Regions from separate parts of the Glycomyces rhizosphaerae genome, predicted to be linked through region 2. Evidence: riboswitches for the same ligand, from Rfam matches in the RefSeq annotation. Region 2 holds a riboswitch; the other holds the start of a gene.
What was found. A riboswitch is a leader RNA that binds a small molecule or an ion and turns the genes downstream of it on or off. The one in region 2 is predicted to bind cyclic di-AMP.
Positions count from the first base shown of each region.

Region 1: linked by a shared signal. The riboswitch ahead of ACFO8M_RS18670 (C40 family peptidase) and the one ahead of ACFO8M_RS05780 (NlpC/P60 family protein) in region 2 are both predicted to bind cyclic di-AMP.

Region 1 is NZ_JBHRWO010000019.1:78,876-84,500, reverse strand. It holds gene ACFO8M_RS18685 (hypothetical protein) at 1-159, opposite strand, end outside; gene ACFO8M_RS18680 (heavy-metal-associated domain-containing protein) at 254-499, opposite strand; gene ACFO8M_RS18675 (metal-sensitive transcriptional regulator) at 517-876, opposite strand; cyclic di-AMP (ydaO/yuaA leader) riboswitch at 1,066-1,236, shown strand; gene ACFO8M_RS18670 (C40 family peptidase) at 1,245-2,180, shown strand; gene ACFO8M_RS18665 (beta-N-acetylhexosaminidase) at 2,378-4,006, opposite strand; gene ACFO8M_RS18660 (hypothetical protein) at 4,223-5,596, opposite strand.
Region 2 is NZ_JBHRWO010000006.1:38,591-54,544, reverse strand. It holds gene rpmD (50S ribosomal protein L30) at 3-185, shown strand; gene rplO (50S ribosomal protein L15) at 188-661, shown strand; gene secY (preprotein translocase subunit SecY) at 946-2,283, shown strand; gene ACFO8M_RS05815 (adenylate kinase) at 2,361-2,996, shown strand; gene map (type I methionyl aminopeptidase) at 3,004-3,840, shown strand; gene ACFO8M_RS05805 (DUF1707 SHOCT-like domain-containing protein) at 3,865-4,362, shown strand; gene ACFO8M_RS05800 (DUF1707 SHOCT-like domain-containing protein) at 4,399-4,890, shown strand; tRNA gene ACFO8M_RS05795 (tRNA-His) at 4,939-5,014, opposite strand; gene orn (oligoribonuclease) at 5,106-5,681, opposite strand; gene ACFO8M_RS05785 (sigma-70 family RNA polymerase sigma factor) at 6,322-7,278, shown strand; gene ACFO8M_RS05780 (NlpC/P60 family protein) at 7,362-8,357, opposite strand; cyclic di-AMP (ydaO/yuaA leader) riboswitch at 8,364-8,530, opposite strand; gene ACFO8M_RS05775 (spermidine synthase) at 8,862-9,701, opposite strand; gene ACFO8M_RS05770 (MerR family transcriptional regulator) at 9,698-10,360, opposite strand; gene ACFO8M_RS05765 (heparinase II/III domain-containing protein) at 10,460-12,016, shown strand; gene ACFO8M_RS05760 (SulP family inorganic anion transporter) at 11,948-13,687, opposite strand; gene ACFO8M_RS05755 (hypothetical protein) at 13,966-14,418, shown strand; gene ACFO8M_RS05750 (hypothetical protein) at 14,415-14,888, shown strand; gene ACFO8M_RS05745 (GNAT family N-acetyltransferase) at 14,885-15,808, opposite strand; gene fdxA (ferredoxin) at 15,906-15,954, shown strand, end outside.

The sequences.
Region 1 (5,625 bases), on a different contig from region 2:
CGCCATGAGGTCGAGGTCGCGCGCCGAGAACTCGGACTTCTTGGGACGCCGTACGGGGGCCTCGCCCCAGCCGCGGTCGGTGTCGTCGGTGGTCTGGTCCGGGAGCACCGAGAAGTCCTCGTCGAGTTCGACGGAACGTTCTTCGTCGGAGAGTGCCATGCCGTCGACTCTACTTCAGGAGGTCCGCGATTGGGCAATGAAGCGGCCCTGAACACCCGGTGAACGGACGCTCAGGGCCTGAGTACGACGGGGGTCAGGCAACACCGAGGAGTTCGTAGCCTGCTTCGTCGACGGCCTCGCGGACCGCGTCCTCCGTGAGGGCGGCTTCGCTCTTCACGGTGACCTTGCCGGTGTCCAGGGCCACGTCGACGCCTTCGACGCCGGGGAGCGCGGAGAGTTCCTGGGTGACGCTTCCGGCGCAGTGTCCGCAGGTCATGCCCTTGACGACGTACACGGTTTCCATTTCTTCTCCTCTTGGCGATGCTTGCGAGCCATGAATCGGCTCAGGGTGAGTGGTCAGGTTCTGAGCAGTCGGGCCACCGCGTCCGAGGCCTCTTTGACCTTGGCTGCGGCGGCGGTCGGGTCACCCGAGGTCTGCGCTTCGGCGACGCAGTGGGCCAGGTGGCCTTCGAGGAGGTTGAGCGCTACGGCCTGGAGTCCCTTGGTGGAAGCCGAGATCTGCGTCAGGATGTCGATGCAGTACTCGTCGCCTTCGACCATCCGCTGGATGCCGCGAACCTGGCCCTCGATGCGCTTGAGGCGGCGCGTGAGCGCGGCCTTGTCACCGTGGTACCAGTAGTGCTCGTCGTGGCCGTGCGAGCCTTCAGTCGGCTCGACGGTGCCGGTTGCAACCGGGTCGGTCTGATCGCTCGCCATGTCGTTTCCCTCCGGACGTCAGTGTATACCCCTAAGGGGTATATCGGCAACTGCTCGTCATGTCGATGCAGCGGCCCGTAGTATTCCGTGCCATTGTGCGAGAAATTCTCCCTCTGCCCTTGTCAAGGGCCACAACCGCCTCTAACGTGAACCCGTCGCATCGGAAACTCGGGTGCACCCCGCACCCGCCGCGCGGCACCGCCGAGTCGGCGAAGCCCCCAGCTTCACTGAACCGGGGAACCAGCAGTCGGCATCGAACGCAGGGCCGACGGGGTGAATCGCGTCCTCGGGCGCGTAGGGCGACCCTTCCTTCCGCCCGAACCCGACAGCTAACCCGGTAGGCGGCCAAAGGAAGGAGCGCCTCCCTGGTGCGTACCCGGCGAATCGCTGCCGCCCTCACGGCCGCAGCACTGCTCCCCGTGAGTGCCACGCTGTTCACCACCTCCACGGCGAACGCGCAGACGAGCGAAGAGATCCAGGCCGAGATCGACGAGCGCCACGAAGCGCTCGAGAAGGTCATCGAGGACTACAACGCCAAGCGCGAAGAGCTCAACGACGCCAACGACCTGATCGCCGAGATCGAGCTTCAGCTGCCGGCCCTCGAGGCCGAGACCGCCGATGCCAACGAAGCCCTCGCCGATTACGCCTCCGCGGCCTACACCGGCGGCGAGTTCGCGATGATGAACTCGGTCCTCGCCGGCGACCCCTCCGACTTCGCCGACCGCCTCCTGTACCTCGACAACCTCACGGCGGCCGAGAACGAGCAGCTGCAGGCCAACATCGCCCAGGTCCAGGAGCTCGAGACCCGCAAGACCGAGCTCGAGACCCTCAAGTCCAGCGCCGACGAGATCCTCGAGGAGATGGAGCAGCAGCAGGAAGACATCGAGGCCGAGATCGCCGACCTCGAAGAGGAGTACGAGGACCAGTACGCCGAGGAGAACGTTCCCGAATACGACTACGAAGGTTCGTCCGGCGCGGTGCAGTTCGCGATGGACCAGCTCGGCGAGCCGTACGTGTACGGCGAGGACGGTCCGGACTCGTGGGACTGCTCGGGCCTGACGCAGGGCGCGTGGGGCGCGGTCGGCGTGAACCTCTCGCACAACGCGGCCATGCAGTGGGACGAGACGGCGCGGATCTCCCGCGACGAGCTCCAAGACGGCGACCTGGTCTTCTACAACGACCTGGCGCACGTCGGCATGTACATCGGCAACGGCGAGATCATCCACGCCCCGAACTCGACGACCGTGGTGAAGATCGTCGACATCGACTACGGCGGCTCCATCGTCGGCTACGGGCGCCCCTAGCGACCCGGACCTCCGGGCCCTTCGGGGCCCGGACGCAGACTCCCCGGCGACGGCACCGGCGGTCTCGATTGCTGACCCTGCTGCTGACCCGCAATGCGCCGATGCCGCCGTCGGGGACCTACTCATAGTAAAGAAACCCGTGTGAGCCGCTTCGGCGGCCCGCACGGGTTTCGTTTCACCCCAAGACGATTCGGCCGCTATTCGGCCTCAGGCTCGGTGAACGCCCAGTCGAAGCGGCGGTAGCGGCCCGAGCCGCCCTGCTGCCAGGGCTTCGGGCCTTCGAGCGGCCGGTAGCCGATGCCCATGGCGTGCAGGCGCTCCAGGTGCTCGGGGAGCCGGTCGAGGACCGGTTCGGCCGCGCGCACCTCGCGGCTGGTCCACGCGACTTCGGCGAAGACGGCCATGCGCGGGAACGCGGCGTACTCGACGTCGCGCGGGTGCGGCAGGTACTCCGACCACAGCTGGCATTGGGCGCCAAGGATCTTCGACTCGTCGACGCCGTCGGGGGCCGGATCCCAGCCGGCGACCTTCTCGACCGACGTGAGGCCGTGGATGCGCAGCGGCTCACCCTCGTCCTCGCCCTCGTAGTGGTCGAAGTACACGTGGGACTGCGGGCTCACGAGCACTTCGTGCCCGGCTTCAAGGGCCTTCTCGACGTAGGCCTGGGTGCGCCACACGGCGACCGCGGCCTCGGCGGGGGCGCCGCCGTCGAGGATCTCGTCCCAGCCGATCACGCGCTTGCCCATGGCGTGCAGGTGCGCGCAGAACGCCTCGGTGAACCAGGCCTGCACGCCGCGCACGTCCTCCAGGCCCTCCTTCTCCATGAGCGCCTTGGCGATCGGCGAGGACTCCCACTGGGTCATGGGCACTTCGTCGCCGCCGATGTGCACGAACGGGCCGTCGAAGACCTCGCCGATGGCGGTGTAGGCCTCGAGCGCGAAGTCGAGCGCGGCCTGGGTGGGCTCGAGGACCTCTTCGAAGACGCCGAACGTCGGCGACACCGGCTTGTTCTGCCCCGCACCGAGTTCGGGGTAGGCCGCGAGCACCGCGCGGGCGTGCCCGGGCAGGTTCACCTCGGGGACGATCATGATGTGGCGCTCGCGCGCGTACGAGGCGATCTCGCGCAGGTCCGAGACCGAGTAGTGGCCGCCGTGCGGGGTGCCGTCGAAGCCGCGGTCCTCGCGGGCGTGGCCGATCACCGTCTCGGCCCGCCAGGAGCCGATCTCGGTGAGCTTGGGGCGGGAGGGGATCTCGTAGCGCCAGCCCTGGTCGTCGGTGAGGTGCAGCTGGATCACGTTGAGCCGGTGGAGCCAGGCCCGGTCGATCATCTTGAGTACGAAGTCCTTGGGCTGGAAGTGCCTCGCGACGTCGAGCATGACTCCCCGCCAGCGCAGGCGCGGCTCGTCGCGGATCTGGACGAGCGGGACGACCGGCTCGGCGGCGGGGGCTTCGCGGAGGGCGTCGGCGGGCAGGAGCTGGCGGAGGGTGGCGATGCCGCGGGCGATGCCGGCCGGGTGGGCGGCGACGAGGTCGACGCCTTCTGGGGTGACGTCGAGGCGGTAGGCCTCGGCGGCGGTGGTGAAGTCTTCGGGTCGGTGGCCTTCGAGGGCGAGGCGCAGGACGCGGCCTCCTGCAGGGTCCTTTGCGGTGCTTTGTACTACGGGGAGGCGCAGGCCGGTGCCGCGGTTGAGGAGGTCGGAGAGGAGCCAGGCCAGGGGGTGCAGGTCGGGCGCTGCGGCGATGGCGCCGAGGGTGCTCAGGTCGAGGTCGCCGTCTGCGGCGGTGAGCTGCTGCGGCTGCGGGATCAGCGAGATGCGGCGCTGCATGTGCGGGGGCTCCTGTGCTGGTTGAGCTGGTGTGCGGCTCGCGTGGCTTCGCGGGCCCGGGGTGTGCGGGGGCGGCGTAGCGTCCCCACCGAATTAGTTCAGTTTATTTATAATATAGGGCCGCGCCGCGGTCGGCCAGTGCGGAGAGCGTTTTCGCTCTCGTCCCGGTCGACCGCGGCGCGCGGCCGTGCATGTTCATTTGCGAGGCACTGGGCCTCAGCGGACCACCGGCAGCTGCTGGGTCCGGTCTATGTCGGAGCCGTCCCGCTGCTTGTTGAGCGGCAGCGGCGCCGACTCGGATTCGAAGACCCCGCTCGCCGAACCCGAGGTTTCAGGCAAATCGAACCCGCTGCCAGTGAAAGGCGCAGCGAACTCGCTGCCCGTCGTGGGCGAGTCGTAGTCGCTGCTCGAGGAACTCGACGCCGGGAAGATCCGGAGCTCCTCCTCGCCGGAGACCAGCCCGAGCTGGCGGCGCAGGTCCGTCAGGTTCGAACCGGCGCTGTCGCGCTGACGCGAGAGCGCCGCGACCTCCTCGGCCAACGGCTGCACGCGCTCGGCGGCCCGCTCCTCGGCGGCGCGGCGCAGGCGCTCGGCCTCCTTGACCGCGTCCGCCTTGACGACCTTGACCTGCTCGACCGCGCGCTGCACGGCGTCCTTGGCCTGCTGGTCGGCCTCTTCGCGGCGCTCGACGGCCCGGTTCTCGGAGCTGCGAGTGCGCTCCTCGGCGAGCGCGAGGCGGTCCTCCGCCTCCGAGACGATCCGCTGCGCGGTCGCGATGGCCTGCTGGTGCCGGTCGGCCTCCTCCTTCTGGGCCCGCTCGCGCCGGTCGGCCTCGGCGAGGATGAGCTCCTGGGTCTTCTTCTTGCGGTGCTCGGCGGCCTCGGCCAAAAGCCGCTGGGCGGCGTTGCGCTGCTCGTCCGAGTCGCGGGCGGCGTGCGACTTGAGCTCGGTGACCTCGCGTTCGGCCGTGGCCCGCTGGACCGCGATCTCGCGTTCGGCCTGCGAGCGCATCTTCTCGACCTCGGCGCGCGACTGGGTCTGCGCGGTCTGGGCCTCGCGGTGCGAGTCGGCTATGGCCAGATCGTGGTTGCGGCGGGCGTTCTCACGCAACTCGGTGGTCTCGTTGACCGCGCGGGCGCGGATCTCGGTGACGTCCTGGTCGGTGGTGGCGGTGATCTCGGAGGCCTCCGTGTGGGCCGAGCGCACCATCGACTCGGCTTCGGCACGGGCCTCGTTCAGCATCGACGCGGCCATGCGCTTGGCGTCGGCCTTCTGGACCCCGGCGTCCTGCTCGGCGGCGCGCAGGATCTTCTCGACGCGCGCGCCGAGCCCGGCCAGGGTCGGGGCCTCGGCCTCGGCGATCTGCGTGGCCCGGTCGGCGACACGGCGTTCCAGCGCGGAAATGCGTTCCTCCGCGCGGCGGAGCTGCTGCTCCGCGGCCTCCAATGCCCGCGACGCCTCGTCGCGGTACTGCTCGTGGGATTTGATGTTCTGGTACAGCCGGGAAGTGAACTCTTCGACCTGATTGCGGTCGTAGCCGCGCATGGCGACAGCGAATTCCGGCCCGGATTCCTCGAAGAATTTCGACATGCTCTTCCAGAGTCACAGGAAACGGTTGA
Region 2 (15,954 bases):
ACATGGCACGTTTGAAGATCACCCAGCACAAGTCGGTCATCGGCGAGAAGCCGAAGGCCCGTGCGACCATCCAGACGCTCGGCCTTCGCAAGATCGGCCAGACCGTCTTCAAAGAGGACCTCCCGCAGTACCGCGGCATGGTCCACCGTGTCCGCCACCTGGTCGACGTCGAGGAGGTTGAGTAGTCATGGCTATTCGCATTCATGACCTGCAGCCGGCCCCCGGCGCCAAGAAGGCCAAGACCCGTGTGGGTCGCGGTGAAGGCTCCAAGGGCAAGACCGCCGGCCGCGGTACCAAGGGCACCAAGGCCCGCAAGACCGTGCCGGCCGGGTTCGAGGGCGGGCAGATGCCGCTCCAGATCCGTCTGCCGAAGCTCAAGGGCTTCAAGCCGCACAACAAGCTCGTCTACACCGTGGTCAACCTCGACCGCCTCGCGGAGCTCTTCCCCGAGGGCGGCCAGGTCGGCCCCGAGCAGCTGATCGAGGTGGGCGTCCTCAACAAGAAGGAGCTCATCAAGGTCCTCGGCTCCGGCGAGCTCGAAGGCGTCAAGCTGGACGTGAAGGCCCACGCCTTCTCCTCCTCCGCCTTCACCAAGATCACCGCCGCCGGTGGCACGGCCACCGTGGTGGACAAGAAGACCGGCGAGGCCCTGGGCGAGTAATCGCACCGGGTAACCACGGCAGAGCTTGTGCGACACAAGCGAACCGAGGTAGCCGAACACATGATCTGCGAAACGGGTCGGAGGGAACTCCGGCCCGTTTCGTCGTAATGAATGCCGAATACTCTGCGTCCGAATGCGCCTGCTAGGCTCCCTTGGCGAGGACCACCGTCTTCCTCGGGCGTGTGTCGCTCTCGCTACGAACTACACACGCCCACTGGTTACGAAAGGTGTTGCCCCGCAACACCATGGGCCCCGCCAGGGGGTCTTGTTCAGGAGGAACCGCATTGCTCTCCGCCTTCATCAGCGCGTTTCGGACCCCCGATCTGCGCAAGAAGATCCTGTTCACCTTGATGATCATCGGACTGTATCGTCTTGGTGCGCAGATGCCGAGTCCCGGCGTGGACTACACGGCGGTGCAGACCTGTCTGAACCAGCAGCCCACCGATGAGGCCGGGGTCTTCGGACTCCTGAACCTGTTCACCGGTGGAGCGCTCCTCCAGCTCTCGGTCTTCGCGCTCGGCGTCATGCCGTACATCACCGCGTCGATCATCATGCAGCTGTTGACCGTGGTGATCCCGAGGCTCGAGCAGCTCCGCAAGGAGGGCCAGCCGGGCCAGGTCAAGATCACCCAGTACACGCGCTACCTGACGCTGGGCCTCGCCCTGCTCCAGGCCTCCGGCTACATCGCGTTGGCGCGTTCGGGCATCCTGTTCCAGGCCGAGTGCCCGGACCCGATCCTCCCGGACCTCTCCACCACCGACGCCAACATCCCCTTCTGGATGACGATCATCGTCGTCGTGGCCGTCATGGTCGCGGGCACCGCGATCATCATGTGGTTCGGCGAGCAGATCACCGAGCGCGGCGTCGGCAACGGCATGAGCCTCCTGATCTTCGCCTCGATCGCCGCGCAGATGCCGAGCCAGTTCTGGGCACTGCAGGAGTCCGAGGGCTGGTTCATGTTCAGCGTGATCGTGGGCCTGTGCGTCGCGATCATGGTGGCGGTCATCTTCATCGAGCAGTCGCAGCGCCGCATCCCGGTGCAGTACGCCAAGAAGATGGTCGGCCGCCGGATGTACGGCGGCACCTCGACCTACATCCCGCTCAAGGTCAACCAGGCCGGCGTCGTGCCCGTCATCTTCGGCTCCTCGCTCCTGTACATCCCGACGCTGTTCCGCCAGCTCAACCAGAACAGCGACTCCCAGTGGGTGCAGTTCATCGACCGGTACCTGCTCAACCAGGGCTCGTGGGTGTACATCACGCTGTACGCGTTCCTCATCATCTTCTTCACGTACTTCTACGTCTCGATCACCTTCAAGGTCGACGACGTCGCCGAGAACATGAAGAAGGCCGGCGGATTCATCCCCGGCGTGCGTCCGGGCAACCCGACCGCGACCTATTTGCAGCGAGTCCTGTCACGCCTGACCTTCCCGGGCTCGCTTTACCTGGCCGCGATCGCTATCCTTCCCAATCTGGCCATCATCGCGTTCGGTAACCAGCAGCTGTTCGCACAGTTCGCGTTCGGCGGTACTTCGGTGCTGATCATGGTGGGCGTCGGCCTGGAGTCGGTCAAGCAGATCGAGTCCCAGCTGATGCAGCGCCACTACGAGGGCTTCCTGCGCTGACGCAGGCCTGACCTCAGCGCCAGAGCGCGGCTTTCCAGCCGCGCTACTGGCATGTCGACGACACGGGAGGAAGACTTTTGCGACTGGTACTGGTAGGCCCGCCCGGGGCCGGCAAGGGCACCCAGGCTGAGATCATCGCCGAGCGGCTCGGCATCCCCAAGATCTCGACCGGCGACATCTTCCGCGCCAACGTCTCCGGCGGCACGCCGCTGGGGCTCAAGGCCAAGGAGTACATGGACGCCGGGGAACTCGTGCCCGACGAGGTCACCAATGACATGGTGGCCGACCGGCTGGCCCAGGACGACGCCAAGGACGGCTTCCTCCTCGACGGCTACCCGCGCAACACGGAGCAGGCGAAGGTCCTCGACCGGATCCTCGACGAGGCCGGCGTCACCCTCGACGTGGCCCTGGAGCTGACCGCGAGCGACGACGAGGTGGTCCGCCGCCTCTCGGGCCGCCGCGTCTCCAAGTCGACCGGGAAGATCTACCACCTGGAGTTCGACCCGCCCGCGGATCCCGACTCCGAGGACCTCTTCCAGCGTTCGGACGACAAGCCCGAGACTGTCAAGCACCGCCTCGAGGTCTACGCCGAGCAGACCGCGCCGCTCGTGGGCTTCTACGAGCAGCAGGGCAAGCTCACGCGGATCGACGCCCTCGGCGAGGTCGCCGAGGTCACCGAGCGCGCCCTGAACGCCATCGGCGCCGCGAAGTAACCCCGTCGTGTTCCGTCGTCGCCAGAACATCCAGTACAAGACGCCCGAGCAGTTCCTCAAAATGAGGACCGCCGGTCTCGTCGTGGCCGAGGTCCATCAGGCCATGCGCGAGTCCGCGGGGCCGGGCGTGACGACGGCGGAACTCGACCGCATCGCCGAGCAGGTCATCCGCGACTGCGGTGCGGTGCCCTCCTTCAAGGGCTACGACATCGGCAACGGGCCCTACCCCGGCTCGATCTGCTCCTCGGTGAACGAGCAGGTCGTCCACGCGATCCCCTCGCAGGACGTGGTCCTCAAGGAAGGGGACCTCCTCTCGGTCGACGTCGGCGCGATCGTCGACGGCTGGCACGGGGACGCCGCGATCACCCTCGAGATCGGCCAGGTCGCCCCGGAGCTGACGGCCCTGCGGGAGGCCTGCGAGGCCGCCATGTGGGCCGGCATCAAGGCCGCGGCCACCGCGAAGCGCCTCGGCGGGATCTCCCACGCCGTCGAGCACTCGGTGGAGCACTCGGGCGAGTACGGCATCGTGACGGGCTTCGGCGGGCACGGCATCGGCACCGAGATGCACCAGGACCCGCACATCCTCAACTACGGGCGCCCGAACGAGGGCCCGAAGCTGCGCCCGGGCATGGCCCTGGCGATCGAGCCGATGATCACCCTCGGCTCGGAGGAGACCGCCGAACTGGCGGACGGCTGGACGATCGTGACCGACGACGGCTCCATCGCGGCCCACGTCGAGCACACCATCGCGCTCTGCGAGGACGGCGTCTGGGTCCTCACGGCCCCTGACGGCGGCGTCGAACAGCTGGGCGACGCGGTCGCGAGCGCGGCTCGCGCCGAATAGGACTCCGATGCCATAATTGGCCTCGTGACCGAAGACCACGGCAAGCTGCGGATCTCCCATGCCGACCGCGACAAGGCGATCGCGCAGTTGCAGGCCGCCCTCGACGAAGGCCGCATCGACCTCGCGGAGTTCGATGAGCGCGCCAAGACGGCCTACGAGGCCAAGACGAACGCCGAACTCGACCTCATCTTCGACGACCTCCCCGGCGGCCGCCCGAAAGAGGCCGAGGTCGTGCCCGCAGCGCCCGCCGAAGCCCCCGCTCAGAGCCCCCACGGGCACCCGCACGGCGGCCCGCCCTGGCTGCACCGGTTCCCCGCCCTGCGCGGCCTGGTCACCGTGGGCGCCATTACCACCGGCATCTGGGTCGCCACCTGGATCGGCACCGGGGAGCCCACCTACTTCTGGCCGATCTGGCCCATCCTGGGCCTCGGCATCGCCACGGTCATGCAGTTGGTGAACGGCGGGTGGGACGGTCACGGCCACGAGGACGAGGACCGGAATGAGCGCCGCGATCGCCACTGACCCGAACCCCCATCCCTTCCCCAAGGAGCCCAACGAATGTCCTCCCTCGAACGTTTCGGCGACGACCGCGAGATGCGGATCGGCAGTCCCGAGCGCACGGCCCTGACCGAGATCCTGCGATCCTCGGTGGACCAGGACTACATCGACCTCGACGAGTACGAGAAGCGCGTGGACATCCTCATGGCGGCGAAGACTTGGGCGGACGCCGAGCCGATCCTCCAGGACCTGCCGGCGTATCAGCGGGTGCTCAAGGCCCAGGAGGACGCGTTCGTGCCCGAGAAGCTCCGCACCCCGGAGTGGATCAAGTGGCTCTGGGTGGGCAGCTCGATCCCCGTCGGCATCGTCACGGGGGTCTGGGGGTTCGTGTACTGGCTGTCGGGCAGCCACCAGTACTTCTGGCCGGTCTGGGTCGTCATCCCGCTGGGCGTGGTGGCGACGGCACTGACCATCGCCGAGCGGTTGATCCTTCGCCCGGCCGAGGCGCGCAAGCGTCAGGAACGCCTGCGCCGCAAGCGGAACCAGCGCTGACCCTGGACAAGCGAAAAGCCTCGCGGCAGTGCCGCGAGGCTTTTTCCTTGGGGTGATCGACGGGGCTCGAACCCGCGACCTCCTCGACCACAACGAGGCGTTCTACCAACTGAACTACGACCACCAAGACCGATCTCGCAGGGAAAACCTGGGATCGGCGACAATCATAGCCAAGCTTCCGGGGTTCCTGTCAACGGGGTTCGGTGTCGACCGTCTCAGTCTCCGGTGCTCCCGGCGATGCTCGCCGCGGCGGCCTTGGCCTCGTCACTGGAGGGCCCGGGCAGCGGCACGAACAGGGTGCGCCGGTAGTACTCGAGTTCCTGCACGCTCTCCAGGATGTCGGCGAGGGCGCGGTGGGCGAGGCCCTTGGGCGGCTGGTTGTAGTAGACGCGCGGGTACCAGCGCCGCGCCAGCTCCTTGATGGAGGAGACGTCGATCATCCGGTAGTGCAGGTGCTCGTCGAGGCGCGGCATGTACTTCGTGATGAAGGTGCGGTCCGTGGCGATCGAGTTGCCGCACAACGGGGCCGTGCGCGCTTCGGGCACGTGCTGCTTGACGTACTCCAGTACCGCGTCCTCGGCCTGCTGCAGGGAGACCTGCGAGGCCCGCACCTCGTCGGTGAGCCCGGACTTGGCGTGCATGTCGGCGACGAACGCCCCCATGTCGGCGAGGTGTGCCGGGTCGCAGGCGATCACGATGTCGAGTCCGGCGTCCAAGGGGGTGAGATCCGGTTCCGTGACCAGTACGGCGATCTCGATGAGGGCTTCGGTCTCCGGGTCGAGGCCGGTCATTTCGCAGTCGACCCACACTAGGCGTTCTTCAGTCACCGGCCCAACTCTACGCGCAAGCGACACACCAGGTGATCTACGCGGCACGCTGCCGGAAGCGCCCCACGGGTGCCTCTGGAGGGCGCAGACTGAGAAGAACGAGAGGTGTTCGGAATCGGACATCAACGCCTGAGAAAGGTGTTGCTTGTCACCGCTACAGTCCGCTATGGTGCGGGTATCAGAGCGTCGCCGCCTTTGCGGCCCGGATCGCAGTGATTAGGGCCGCAAAAAGATGATCTCTCAACTTTTTCAAGGTAGGGCGCGTGTTCCCCTAGAGATTGAAGGTTTGCGATGAAGCAGACCGGAGACGATCCCGTGACCAGGGCTCGGGTCATCAGGCCTCTGCCGAGGTGAGGTGATCCCCGTCTCAGAGGCATCATGAGGCCGAAGTGCCCCCGTCTCTGAAATGGGAGCCGTGAACCGAGCTTAGCCGATGAAAACGGGTACTCGAAACGGTGTGAAGGCCCTAGGGCCACCGATTCGCATCGATTTCGTAACCGTGGCGCATCGAACACCGGGGCACGGAATTCCACGCAACGAAGCGGTCGTTGTAACTGGTACACCGTTCACGCGGTGTCGGGGGACGAGGAAGCTGGAGGAGACCTTGAGCGTGGAGCAAACGACAACACCCACCCTCACCACCGAAGAGGTCGCTGAGGAACGAGACCTTGTGGGTGTTTACCTGCATGAGATCTCGAAGACGCCGCTGCTTGACGCCGCCGCCGAGGTCGACTTGGCGAAGGCTATCGAAGCGAGTCTGTTCGCGAAGCACCTGCTCGGCGAGGGGGAGACCTTCGGCGACGCCACCGAAAAGGACCTGAAGCGCCTGGTCGAAGACGGTGCGAAGGCGAAGGAGCAGTTCATCAAGGCGAACCTGCGGCTGGTCGTCTCGATCGCCCGCCGGTACGTCCGTTCCGGGATGCCGATGCTCGACCTGATCCAGGAGGGCAACACGGGCCTGGTCCGCGCCGTCGAGAAATTCGACTACCAGCGCGGCTTCAAGTTCTCGACCTACGCCACGTGGTGGATCCGTCAGGCCATCAGCCGGGCGATCGCCCAGCAGGAGCGCACCGTGCGCCTGCCGGTGCACCTGGTCGAGGACGTCAACCGGATGCGCAACGTGACCCGCCAGCTCACCCGTGAGCTCGGCGGCGACCCCGAACCCGACCAGGTCGCCAAGGCGCTCGGCGTCACGGTCGAGCGGGTCAACGAGCTCATCCGCTGGAGCCAGGACACCGTCTCGCTGGACACGCCGATCGGCGACGACGGCGACACCAATCTCGGCGACCTCGTCGCCGACTCCGACGAGCCCAGCCCGGAGGACGTCGTCCTCGCCGGGATGGAACGCCAACGCATCGAGATGATGCTCAACCACCTCGACGAGCGCTCGGCGGGGATCGTCAAGGCCCGCTACGGGCTCGAGGACGGCCGCGAGCACTCGCTCACGGAGGTCGCGCACCGGTTCCACCTGTCGCGCGAGCGCATCCGCCAACTCGAGATCCAGGCGCTGGCCCGACTCAAGGAACTGGCCAACGACCAGGTCATGGCTGAAGCAGCTTGACTGCGGAAGCGTTAAGGACATAACGCGAGAGGGCCGGGGCGAATGCCCCGGCCCTCTCGTCGTGCTCTCGTCTTCCGGACGTGTCAGACCCGGCGGTAGCCGTCGATCGACATGCCCATGTCGAGATCGGAGATCTTCACGACGTCGCCCGGCTTGGGGGCGTGGATGACCTGGCCGTCGCCGATGTACATGGCCATGTGGCCCAGGCCGTTGTAGAAGACCAGGTCGCCCGGCTTCAGGTCGCCCCGGTCGATGGCGCTGGTCTCGTCCCAGATCGCGTTCGTGTAGTGCGTCAGGGAGATGCCGGAGACGGCGTAGGCGCCCTGGACGAGGCCCGAGCAGTCCCAGGTGTCGGGGCCGGCGGACCCGTAGACGTAGGACTCGCCGAGCTGGTCGCGGGCGAACTCGACCGCGGCGGTCGCGGCGTCGGCGCTGTAGGCCGCCGTGGAGTCGGAGTCGGAGGACGACGAGTCGCTGGAAGCGGCGGACTCCGCTGCGGCCTCGGCTTCGGCTTCAGCCTCGGCGGCGGCTGCCGCTTCGGCTGCCGCGGCTTCGTCCGCGGCCTTCTCGGCCTCGTCGATCTCGGTGTCGAGGGCCTTGATCTGCCGCTGCGCGGTCGCGATGTCGGCCGTGAGGCCTTCGGCGGTCTCGGCGGCGGCCTCGGCCTCGTCGTACTTGTCGGACTGCTCCTGCGCGTAGGCGACCAGGGTGGTGACCTTGGCGTCGAGGTCGTCCTCGGCGGATTCGACCGCGGCGGTGACGATGCTGAGCTGCGCGTTGGAGGTCCCGTAGTCCGCGGTGGCGGCGTCGACGACGGCCCGGGCTTCGCCGAGCCGGACCCGCAGGTCCTGGAGGTCGGCGGCGGCGTCGTCGCGCTGGGTCTCGAGATCGGCCAAGTGGGCTTCGATCTCGGAGGCGGATGCGGAGGTGTAGTCGATGTCGGCCGCGTCGGCGTGGGTGCCGGCGAAGGCGGTCACGATCGCGACGGTGGCGAGGGTGACTCCCGTGTAGGCGGCGACGCGGCGAATGATGGCACTGGTTCGCGAACGATAATCGGTGTCGGAGCAGGCTTGAGCCACGGGTGGCCTTTCTTCCTCGTCCGCCTACCGGGTTAGCTGTCGGGTTCGGGCAGGGAAGCGCGCCCTACCCGCTGCGGCTGCGCTGCAGCGGGATTCACCCCGTGCGCCACGTGTTGCACTGGAGGGACGCGGCGCGGCTGGGTCCCCGGCCCGCGCATCGGTGTCTCACCCGGAACCGGGAGGAACGGGCGTCATGCGAGCGCGGCTCGGCGGTCCGGACGGGTGGGTCTCTGGGGGAGCCCTGAGGACCCGACCGGAACAGGCGCCGACGCTAACGCAAGGTGACCCGAATCGCCAAGTCCTCTGTGAGTCGCTCCATAGTCCAGTAACGGACAGTGAGGACGCGATGGGAGACAGGGCCACTATCCAGCGGATTTATTGTCCGAACGGCCGACCCGCCGGTGGTCCGGGTGGTGGCGGCGGGTGCGGGGCGGCGAGGAGGGCTCGGATTCGCCATCGCCCCCGGCTTCGAAGGTGCCCGGCGGGTACGACACCGCCCCGCGGTCAGAAGCTGCGGAGAGACTGCGGGGGCGGCGGGGACTGGATCGCGGTCGCGTCCGTGACCGGGGGAGCGCCGCCGATGTACTCCTTCAGCTCGGTGCCCTCCAGCACCCGGCACGGGAAGGCCGCGCCCGCGCAGCGGCGCCGCAGGTCGGCCACCGGAAGCTCGACATCGGCCGCCACCGCGACCACGTTCCCGAAACGGCGGCCCCGCAGGACCGCGGGCTCGGCCATGACCGCCACGTGCGGCCACACCGCGCCCATCGCCGCGAGCGCCGGTTTCAGGAACTTCATCTGGCCGCCGTCGCACAGGTTCACCGCGTAGTGCCCGCCCGGGCGCAGCACCCGCCGCGCCTCCCGCAGGAACTCGGTGCTCGTGACGTGCGCGGGCACGCGGGCGCCCTCGTACACATCCGTGATGATGAGCTCATAGCTCGCCTCCGGCGCGGACGCGACCGCCTCGCGCGCGTCCGTGTGCCGGATCTTCACCTTCACGCCGCGCGGCAGCGGGGCCTCGGCCCGCACCAGGGCGACGAGTTCCTGGTTCGTCTCCACCGCCTGCTGGTACGAGCCCGGACGCGTCGCGGCCGTGTACCGGGCCATCGCCAGGCCGCCCGCGCCGAGGTGCAGCACCCGGAGCGGCTGCTTGGGGGCGGCCATCGAGTCGACGAGATAGGCGATCCGCTGCATGTACTCGGCATCCAGATAGGACGGATCGTCGAGATCGACGGTGGCTTGGACCACGCCGTCGGCGACGAGGTGCAGCAGGTTCGGGCGGCCCGGATCGCGGTCGATGCGCAGGTTCGGACGTTCGGTCGGGGATTCGGGCGGGTTCGGGCTCACGGACCCATTGTGCCCGAGGGCGGCTGCGCGGCCTGGGTCCTGGCCGAGGCCGCGACGTGGGCGATGCGCCGCAGTGCCGCGAACATCGTCTCGCCGAGCACCGTCGCCACCACCGCCTGCTCCACGTTCACGCCCTCGATCCTGGTCGCCTCCGCGATCGCCTCCATGTCCGCCGAGGCCAGCGCCGCCGCCGCGTCCGCGTAGTGGCTCAGCACCTCCTGCGGGTCCGGGTTCCCCAAGCGGTAGAACGCGGTGAGCGCCGTGACCAGTGCGTCCCGGTAGTTCGGCGGCGCCACCTCGGCCCAGCCGTACTCGGTCAGCAGCTGGTCCACCGTGCGCTCGGCGGCCTCGGTCGTGCCCTCGCTCGCGAGCGAGAACTTCGGGTCCCGATGCGTGGCGGCGAGGGTCGCACCCAGTGCCTGGAACACCGAATCCGGGTGGCGCCCAAGCACAGTGAGCACCTCGCCGATCTGCGCCACCGACAGGCCCGCCGTCTCCGACAGGGCGCGGATGAGCGTCAGGCGGTGCACGTGGGCCGGACCGTACTCGACGGTGTTGCCCTCACCGTGCTCGCCGGCCTGCAGCAGATGCTCCCGCAGGTAGTACTTGATGGTGGCGGCCGGAACGCCCGTCCGCTCCGACAGCTCCCCGATGCGCATACGAGGGAGTCTATGACGGAATGCGCGCCCGCGTTACCGTTGAGCCACGGCAGGAACCCCCGCCTCCACCCATCACCGCATCCGGAAAGGCGTTGGTCAATGTCCGACCTTCGTACGGCCCTCCTCGAAGAGCTGCGCGAGATCGCCGCACTTCCCGTCCCCGCCTTCGACCCGGACCTCGCCGACGACTTCGCCGCCACCGGCCGCCGCCTGCCGTACGAGACCCAGTACTTCGCCCGCCGCCGCCACCTCGCCGCGCTCGCGCTCGTGGGGGAGGCCGGTGCGCTCTCCTCGCTCCTCAAGGACGTCTGCCAGGAACGCTCCTGGGCCCTCCCCGCCCACTGGGAGGCCGAGTCGGACCCGCGCACCTGCGTCGACCTCTTCGCCTGCGAGACCGCCCAGACCCTCGCCGAGATCCTGCGCCTGCGCGAGGACATCGAAGGCGCCGAGCAGATCGAGGCCGAGATCCGCCAGCGCGTCCTCGACCCGTTCTTCGAGGCCGACTTCCCCTTCTGGTGGGAGGAGCGCCACTCCAACTGGACCGCCGTGTGCGCCGGCGCCGCGGGCATGGCCGCCCTCGCCCTCGACTACGACACCGACGTGATCCGCGGCCGCGTCCTCCCCGCCCTCTCGGGCTACATCTTCTCCTTCGGCCCTGACGGCGGCTGCGTCGAAGGCGTCGACTACTGGGTCTACGGCTTCGGCTACTTCACGTACTTCGCCGAGGCCTGGAGGGACGCCACCGGCGAGGACCTCCTCGCCGGCAACGAGGCCATCGCCTCGTTCCCCGCCCGAGCCCAGCTCTACCCGAACTCGTTCGCGACCTTCGGCGACACCGGGGCCGACACGCTCCTCCCGGCGGGCCTGTTCAGCCGCCTCCACGACCGGCTCGGCGTCCCGCTGCCGGCCGCGACCCGCGTCCAGACCTTCGCCGAGGACGCCTGCGCCCGCTGGGCCCCACTCACCCGCACCCTCGACTGGGGACGGCCCTTCGAGACCGAGGTCGAACCCGGCCGGTCGCTCCTGGCCGACGTCGGCTGGTTCGTCGAACGCCGCCAGATCGGCCGCCGCATGTGGGCGCTGGCGGTCAAGGGCGGCTTCAACGACGAGCCCCACAACCACCTCGACCTCGGCTCGTTCCTCATCGCCGTGGACGGCGAGCAGCTCCTGTGCGATCCCGGTGCGGGCGAGTACACCGCCGCCTATTTCGGCCCGGAACGCTACGAGCAGGTCCACCCCTCGGCCGCCTGGCACTCGGTGCCGACGGTCGAAGGCGCCGGGCAGCAGCTCGGGGAGGACTCCCGCGCCGAGCTCGTGGGCACGGTGGACGGCGTGGACGTGTACGTCGACGCGTACGGCGACGGCGCGCTCATCCGCAAGCTCGCCTGGACGGGTGAGTCGATCTCGTTGGAGGACTACGGCCCCGAGATCACCGAGTCGTTCGTCAGCCGCATCCGGCCCGAACTCGAGGGCACCACGGCGGTGTGGGCCGGGGAGCGCGGCACCCTCGTGCTCCACGGGATCAACCCTGAGGACGCCGTGGTCGACTCGGTCGACGCGTTGGACCACCGCGGCGCCCCCGACCGGCTATGGGCGCTCCGCTTCGGTCTCCGCTCCGGTGCCGAATCGAGCGGTCTCCGCTTCGAGCTGCTCTAGGAGCCCGTCGGCCTTGAGGCGCTGGCGCGCGGCGGCGATCGCCTCGCTGGTGTGCTCGAACAGGCGCCCCTGCTGCCACAGCGGTTCCAGGATGCCCAGGGCCGCCAGCGGTTTCGCGTGCACTGGTTCGAGGCCGGAGAGGTAGACGGCTATGCCGCGGTGCTCGAGGCGCTTGATCGCGTCGGCGAGCACCGTAGCCCCCGACGCGTCCATCGTGGATACGCGGCTCATCCTGAGCACGACCACCCGCACGTCGGCCACGTCCAGCAGCTGCAGCAGGAACCGGTGCGCGGCGGCGAAGAACAGCGGCCCTTCGAGCCGGTAGGCCACGATGTGCTCGTGCAGCAGCGCGGCCTCCTCGTCGTGGTGGTCGGCCGGCTCGATCGGCTCCTCCTCGACCGAGACGGACCTGGAGATCCGCCCGAGCGCCAGCAGCCCGGCGAGCGCGATGCCCACCGCCACGGCCCACACCAGGTTGAGCGTCACGGTCGCGGCCAGCGTCAGCCACATGACGGCCGCGTCGGCGCGCGTCGAACGCGCCAGCGCCAGCATCGAGCCGACCTCGATCATGCGGATCGAGGTCGCGATGAGCACGCCAGCGAGCGCCGCGAGCGGCACGTGGGACACCAGCGGCGCGAGCGCGAGCATCATGAGCGCCAACACGATCGCGTGCGTCAGCGACGCGAGCCGCCCGGCGGCCCCCGACCGCACGTTCACCGCGGTGCGCGCCAGCGCGCCCGAGGACGGCATCCCGCCGAAGAACGGCGTCACCAGGTTCGCCACACCCTGCCCGAACAGCTCCCGGTCCGGGTTGTGGTGCTGATCGACCGTGATGTTGTCCGCGACCGTGGCCGACAGGAGCGACTCCAGAGCGCACAGGGCGCAGATCGCGACGGCCGCGGCGACGAGCTCGGGCATCTCGGCGAAGTCGAGGAACCCGGCCTCAGGGGCCGGGATGGTGCGAGGCAGCGTACCGATGACCGACACTTCCGCACTGGCCCACCAGGTCACGGCGGTCGCGGCGATGACCGCGAGCAGCGGCGTGGGGATCTGGGAGTGCAGGCGCGAGCCCAGCAGGATCGCGGCGGCCACGCCGAAGGCGACGGCGAGCGGCGCCCAGTTCGGGTCGGCCGCGAAGTCGCTGAGCGATTCCCATGCGCCGCTGAGCAGGTGGGCGTTCTGCGCGGGCAGGCCCAGCGCGGGAGGCAGCTGCTGGATCGCGATGACGATCGCGACCCCGGCCGTGAAGCCCTCGACCACGGGCACCGGCACGTAGCGGGCGTAGCGGCCCGCGCCGGTGAGCGCGAGGACGACGAGCATGAGCCCGGCCATGATGCCGACGAGCATCACCCCGGCGTGGCTGTGGGTGGCCGCGAGCGGCACCAGGACCACGGCCATGGTCCCGGTGGGGCCGGAGACCTGGAGGTTCGAGCCGCCGAGGAGCGCGGCCAGGGCCCCGGCGATGATCGAGGTGATGAGCCCGGCGAAGGCGCCGAGGCCCGAGGCGATCCCGAAGCCGAGCGCCAGCGGCAGCGCGACGACGGCGACGGTGAGGCCGGCGAGGAGGTCGGTGTGCCAGTGGCGGCCGAGGTGGAGGTAGTCGGACCGTTCGGGGAACAGCTGTCGGAAGCGGCGGCGTTTCGTGGCAGTTGTCTCTCGTATTGCGGTCATGAGCCGATTGTCCCGGATCGGTTGATATGCAATGACTTTCAGCGCGCCCCGGGCGCGTCGCGGTCCAGGGGGCGCGGGCCGCACCCGCCGCGGCGCGACACGTTCGGGTGACATGGGCGCTGGGAGGCCCGCTTCTTGTCGGACCTGCGAGGGACGCTGGGCAGTATCTTCCCCTCTCGTGGTGGGTGGGGGTTTGTGGACGGCCTATCGCGCCGAACCGCCGAACGCGCTCCGCGCTGCCATTCGGCGCCTTCGCTTCCTGCCGTAGGATCGCCACCGTGCATGAGAAGGGTCTGGAAGCGGCGATCCGCATCGGCGGCGCGGTGGTCGTCACCGCCGCGGCCGTGCTCGCCGCCGTCCTCGAATCCTTCCTGGTGCCCTTCTACATCGGCGGGATCGCGGTCCCCCTCGCCGGGGCGATCGCGTTCGTCGCGAACTGGCGCCTCGCGGCGCTGGCCGTGTACTGGACCGGCGGACGCTGGTCCGTCGTGCTCACCTCGGCCGCCTGGTTCGCCGTGGTCGTCATCGCCACCATGCCGACCTCGGCTGGTTCGCTGGTGGTCACCAGTGGTTTCAACGGCTACGCGCTGCTCCTGGCGGGGACCGCCGGAATCGCCCTCGCGCTGTGGCAGTATTTTCGACCCAAGCCGAGCGCCAAGCCTCGGACCGTCGCCGACCCCCGGGTCGCGGCGCAGGCCACCCCCACCGCTACGAAGGAGTCCCGACAGTGACCCTCCTCAGCCGCCTCCTGATGCCGCACTGGCCCTCGATCTACGGCTTCGCCCTGGGCTTGATCGCCGCCAACCTGGCCGGCCGGATCGCCTCCAACAAGTGGGGCGAGGGCACCGCGGTCGGCGACCTCATCGGCGTCTACACCTTCGGCGCGATGGCCGCCGTCGCCGTCGCCGCCGGCATCTGGTGGGGCACGCGCCGCGACCGCAAGGAGATCACGGGCGAACTGCTCTCGATCTTCGTGGCGACGACCCTGTTCACCGTCCTGGTGAACCCGCTCATCGCGCGCGTCGACTACCCCTCGCTCGACGGGGTCTTCTCGCAGACCCTCATCTACTTCGCGCTGCTGGCGCTCTCGGGCTGGGTCGGCTTCCTCATCGTTATGGCCCTCGGCGTGGACGTGTACGGACGCCAGCTCAAGGCCACCCGGATCGCCTTCGAGCGCAAGGCGAACCCCAAGGCCGCTTAGCTGGCCGGGCCCCGATAGCGGTAGCGGTACCGCTCGGCGTAGCCGAGCCGCCCGTACATCGCGATCGCGGCCTCGTTGTCGGTCTCGACCTGGAGCGCGGCCCGCCGCGCTCCAGTCTCGTATCCCCACGCCTCGAGCGCGTGCAGGATCTCGGTCCCGAGCCCCTGGCGCCGGAACGCCGGCAGCGTCCCGATATTGGTGATCGCCACGGTGTCGCCCGCGATCGCGCCGCGCCCGCGTGCCGCCAATGACCCGTCCCGCCGGATCTCGGCGTAACCGCGGTCGGGCCCCGATCCGAAGATCCGCGCCGCGACCTCGGGCCTGCCGCGCCCGACCTGCTCCAGCAGCGCCGCGCTCGGCTCGTGCACGATCCGCGCCTCGCCCTTGTACTCGACCGGTTCGAGCGCCTTCGTCATCACGGCGGTCTCCGCCTCGGCCTCCCAGCCGCGGGCCGCCAGCTCCTCGTCGAGCCGTTTCGCCACGCCTCCCGCCAGCGACACGAGCGGCCGCGCCCCGCGCTCCCCGTACCAGGCCGTGACCGCTGCGATCGCCGCGTCGGTCCCGCCCGGCGGGGCGGTCAGCGCGAGCACCGAGTTCGCGCGGCGCGAGAAACCTTCGGCGTACCGTAGAAGCCATCCCCCCAGTTCGGCGGACTCGATTGCGGGCCAGGTGGCCGCGAGGAGCCGTTCGAGTTCGAGGATCTCGGAGAACGGGGTCGGTTTGGGAGGGATCGGCCTGGCCGCGACGACCGCGGCCGCCTCGATGGTGACGACCGCCCCCGAAGCGGGCAGTACGCGCCACTGCGCCACACCGATCTCGATAAGCTCGCCCGTGATGTCCGTGAACCGGCGACCCGGTTCGGGGTCGTCCAACCTGATCCGAACCGCGACGCGACGGCCGACATGTTCCGGTCCCAGCATCTGGCGCACCCCCTGCCTTCGGGTCTATACATGGAAATAGGCTTTAGGCTCATCTCAGCGCAGTCCGCCCGACTGCGCGCTGTAGGAAGGACGACTCGTGACTTACGTAATCGCCGAGCCGTGCGTGGATCTTCTCGACAAGGCCT